DNA from 2 places in the Mycoplana ramosa genome. Region 2 is predicted to be linked to the other one. Evidence: predicted binding sites of a transcription regulator. Region 2 holds the regulator's gene; the other holds the start of a gene.
What was found. The regulator PhoB, encoded in region 2, activates phosphate uptake and scavenging genes when phosphate is short. The targets are predictions, from matches to a motif close to TGTCATNNANCTGTCAT.
Positions count from the first base shown of each region.

Region 1: a site for PhoB is predicted at 687-703, ahead of JNC62_RS12455 (BtaA family protein). Genes of this name have one in related genera too.

Region 1 covers NZ_JBHEEW010000008.1:168,762-170,958, reverse strand. Annotated here, with positions in the region: gene JNC62_RS12460 (serine hydrolase domain-containing protein) at 1-593, opposite strand, end outside; gene JNC62_RS12455 (BtaA family protein) at 750-1,997, shown strand; gene JNC62_RS12450 (class I SAM-dependent methyltransferase) at 1,997-2,197, shown strand, end outside.
Region 2 covers NZ_JBHEEW010000012.1:24,372-26,568, reverse strand. Annotated here, with positions in the region: partial or broken gene pstB (phosphate ABC transporter ATP-binding protein PstB) at 1-224, shown strand, start outside; gene phoU (phosphate signaling complex protein PhoU) at 284-997, shown strand; gene phoB (phosphate regulon transcriptional regulator PhoB) at 1,044-1,727, shown strand; gene JNC62_RS15580 (GcrA family cell cycle regulator) at 1,813-2,197, opposite strand, start outside.

The DNA.
Region 1 (2,197 bases), on a different contig from region 2:
GTCTTGGTCAGCGACCAGCCGAGCAGCGGCGTATCGGCTGAGAATCCGTCGCCATAGCGTTCGCCGACGAGCTGGCCGTCATGGATCACCACGACGCCGCGCACGCCGGGGCCGAGCAATGCCGGATCGTCCAGAATGCTTGCGATGCGAGGATCGGCGTTGCCACCCCCGCCCTCCGGCCACGCGAGATCGGCGGGCTCCGGCGCGACCTTCGGAAGGGAGACCTCGGCCACCCCCTCTCGGGCGGCCAGGACATCGCCGTCCGGCACCGATGTGCAGCCGAAGCCTTCGCGGTAGGCCGCATATCCCGGCGCAAACAATCCGAGCAGCGACGCGGTGACGGTCATTTCCGAGTAATCGACGGACTGGCGCATCAGCCGCAGCAGCGGATGGCCCGGCGCCTGCACGTCTTCGAGCACGACGGCGGGATCCCGCCGGGCGAGAAAGACGTTGGAGCAAACGATCTTGGCCGCATAGGACGATCCCACCCGCAGCAGCTCCGGCGGCTGAACGATCAGCCAACTGCCTGTGATCGCCAGAAAGACACAGCCACCGAACAGTGTCCTCGCCGCAGCCCGCCAATATCGTGCCATTGCCTGCCCTCGTTCGCACGCAGACAATCAAAAATTGGCCTCCAAGAAAAGCCCCAAGGATACCATTGCGGCGCTCGCAATCCCGCGGGCCGCAGTCATCAAACTGTAGCGCACGACAGCTATCGCTTCGACAGATCCACCGAACGAGATGGTGCTATGAGCGAACTGGCCAGGAACGCGGGATACGGGCGCAATAAAAAGCTGAAGGCGGCACTGCTTCAACACCGTGCCGGCACACTGGAGGGGCTCTCCGAACGCCTCTTCGGATTGCTCTTCTCCGGGCTCGTCTACCCACAGATCTGGGAAGATCCGGCCGTCGACATCGAAGCCATGGAACTGTCCGCCGGACACCGGATCGTGACCATCGGTTCGGGTGGCTGCAACATGCTCGCCTATCTGTCCCGCGCACCGGAAGCGATCGACGTCGTCGACCTCAATCCCCACCATATTGCTCTGAACCGGCTGAAGCTGGCAGCCTTCCGGCATCTGCCGTCGCATGCCGACGTCACCCGCTTCCTCGCTGGAAACCACGCGACGAACAACCGCGAAGCCTACTCCATGTTCATCGAACCGATGCTCGATGTGCAGACGCGTGACTACTGGAACGGTCGTGACGCTTTCGGCCGACGCCGCGTCGACGTCTTCACTCGCAACATCTATCGCGCCGGCCTGCTCGGTCGCTTCATCCTGCTCGGCCACATCGTCGCGCGGCTCCACGGTCTCGATCCGCGCGAGTTTGTCGAGGCCCGTTCGCTGCGCGAGCAGCGCCAGTTCTTCGAGACCCGCATCGCCCCCCTCTTCGATCGCCCGCTGATTCGCTGGATGACGTCGCGCAAGGCATCCCTGTTCGGCCTCGGCATCCCGCCGCAACAGTTCGACGAACTCGCGAGCCTCAGCGAGGACAACTCGCTTGCGCCGGTCCTGAAGCGACGCCTTGAAAAGCTGACCTGTCATTTCCCGCTGAAGGACAACTATTTCGCCTGGCAGGCATTTGCGCGGCGCTATCCGGAGAAGCAGGAAGGCATGCCGCCGGATTATCTGCGGGCCGACCATTACGCTGCGATACGCGCCAATGCCGGCCGGGTTCGCGTCCATCACGCAAGTTTCACCGAGCTTCTGGCCGCCAAGCCGGCAGCGTCGGTCGATCGCTTCGTGCTGCTCGATGCCCAGGACTGGATGAACGAAAACCAGATCAATGCGCTCTGGAGCGAGATTTCCCGAACCGCTTCACAAGGCGCGATCGTCATCTTCCGAACGGCAGCCGAAAAAAGCATCCTCGACGGCAAGCTCTCGCCCGCCCTTCTCGATCTCTGGACCTATGAGCGCGAGCGCTCTGTCGCGCTTGGCATGCGGGACCGCTCCGCCATCTACGGCGGCTTCCACATCTACCGGAAGCGGGCCTGATGTCGGCGGACCCCGATCTTCGCCAGATGCAATCCGCTACCAGCCACGCCGAGCGGATGGACCGGCAGTATCGCTATCAGCGCCACCTCTACGACCTGACGCGCAAATACTATCTGTTCGGTCGCGACCGGCTGCTCCAGCAGATCTCGGCAAAGGCGGGACAGTCGATCCTGGAGGTGGGCTGCGGTACCGGGCGCAAT
Region 2 (2,197 bases):
TCGATCCGATCGCCACCGCCAAGGTCGAGGAACTGATCCACGAGCTGCGCGAAAACTTCACCATCGTCATCGTCACCCATTCGATGCAGCAGGCCGCGCGTGTTTCGCAGCGCACCGCCATGTTCCACCTCGGCAATCTTGTCGAGGAGAACGACACCGACAAGATGTTCACCAATCCCGACGACCAGCGCACGCAGGACTACATCATGGGCCGGTTCGGCTAAACTCGTTGCGCAGTCGCGAATGAAGACCCGGCGCCAAGGCGCCCGTTGAGGATAAAACCATGTCATCGACCCACATCGTTTCCGTCTACGACGAAGAGTTGAAGTACCTAGCGCGCCGCATCTCCGAGATGGGCGGCACCGCCGAGCAGATGGTGGGTGACAGCGTGCGCGCGCTGGTCAACACCGATGCCGCGCTGGCGCAGAAGGTCATCTCCGAGGACGTCATCCTGGACAATGCCGAGCGGCAGATCAACGAAAAGGCGATCCTGACGATCGCCAAGCGCCAGCCGATGGCGGCGGACCTGCGCGAAATCATGGGCGCGATCCGCATCGCTGCGGAACTCGAGCGCGTCGGCGACCTTGGAAAGAACAATGCCAAGCGCGTGATTGCCGTGCAGAGTTCCGGCATGCCGCGCAAGCTCGCCCGCGGTCTGGAGCATCTGGCCGAACTGGCGCTGATGCAGCTGAAGGAAGTGCTCGACGTTTATGCCTCACGCAACGTCGAGAAGGCCAAGGAGATCCGTGAGCGTGACGACGAGATCGACGCGGTCTACACGTCGCTGTTCCGGGAGCTCCTGACCTACATGATGGAAGACCCGCGCAACATCACGCCCTGCACCCATCTCCTGTTCTGCGCCAAGAACATCGAGCGCATCGGCGACCACGCCACCAACATCGCCGAGACGATCTTCTACATGGCGACGGGTGCACCACCGGAAGGCGAGCGCCCGAAGGACGATCACACCACCTCGGTCGGCGCGGAGATGGAATGATCCGCCTCGAAGTGTCTGAATTTTAGAACGCCGGAGTTCTCAAGGCATGGTTCCCAAGATTACCGTGGTCGAAGACGAGGAGGCGCTCAGCGTCCTCCTGCGCTACAACCTCGAAGCGGAGGGTTTCGAGGTCGATACGATCCTGCGCGGCGACGAAGCGGAGATCCGCCTGCAGGAGCGCCAGCCGGATCTTCTGATCCTCGACTGGATGTTGCCCGGCGTCTCCGGCATCGAGCTTTGCCGGCGTCTGCGCCAGCGCTCCGAGACCGAACGCCTGCCGATCATCATGCTGACGGCCCGCGGCGAGGAGAGCGAAAGGGTGCGCGGTCTTGCCACCGGCGCCGACGACTATGTGGTGAAGCCCTTCTCGACGCCGGAGCTGATGGCTCGGGTGAAGGCGATGCTGCGGCGCGCCCGGCCGGAGGTGGTCTCGACGCTGCTGAAGTGCGGCGACATCGAACTCGACCGCGAGACGCACCGGGTCCATCGCCGGACGCGCGAGGTGCGCCTCGGCCCGACGGAATTCCGCCTGCTCGAGTTTTTCATGACCTCTCCGGGGCGCGTCTTCTCGCGCTCGCAGCTGCTCGACGGCGTCTGGGGGCATGATATCTACGTCGACGAGCGTACGGTGGACGTGCATGTCGGCCGGCTGCGCAAGGCGCTGAACTTTTCCAACATGCAGGACGTCATCCGCACCGTGCGCGGAGCCGGCTATTCGCTGGAGGCCTGATCGGCGGGCCACGACGTCGGAAACGAAAAACGGGCCCCGCGGGGCCCGTTTGCAATTTCGGTCCTCGTTCCCGGCCTTGAACCGGTCAGCGCATGCGCCGACGTTCGGCCGACGGCTGGTAGGCCAGACGCTGATGGTAGAGGCAGTAGGGCGAATTGTCCGGGGACTCGTTGCCGCAGAAGTGAAAATCGTCCGTCAGCGGGTCGCCATTCGGCCACTTGCAGGTGCGCTCGGTGAGTTCGGTCAGCTCCAGCCGGCGCGACATCGGCAACACCACGTTGGTGTCGATGCGCGCGAGCGGTGCGTCGTCGTACTCGAACGCGACCTCTTCCTTGACGACGGTCGCGCCTGCCGGACGGGCGACGGTGCGGGTGACGACGCGCGGGGCGAAGTTCGCGGGGCGCGGCGCAGCGGCCGGCCGTTTGGCGCGCGTCGCTGTCGGCGTGCCGCCGGCCTTGGCGCGGCCGGGC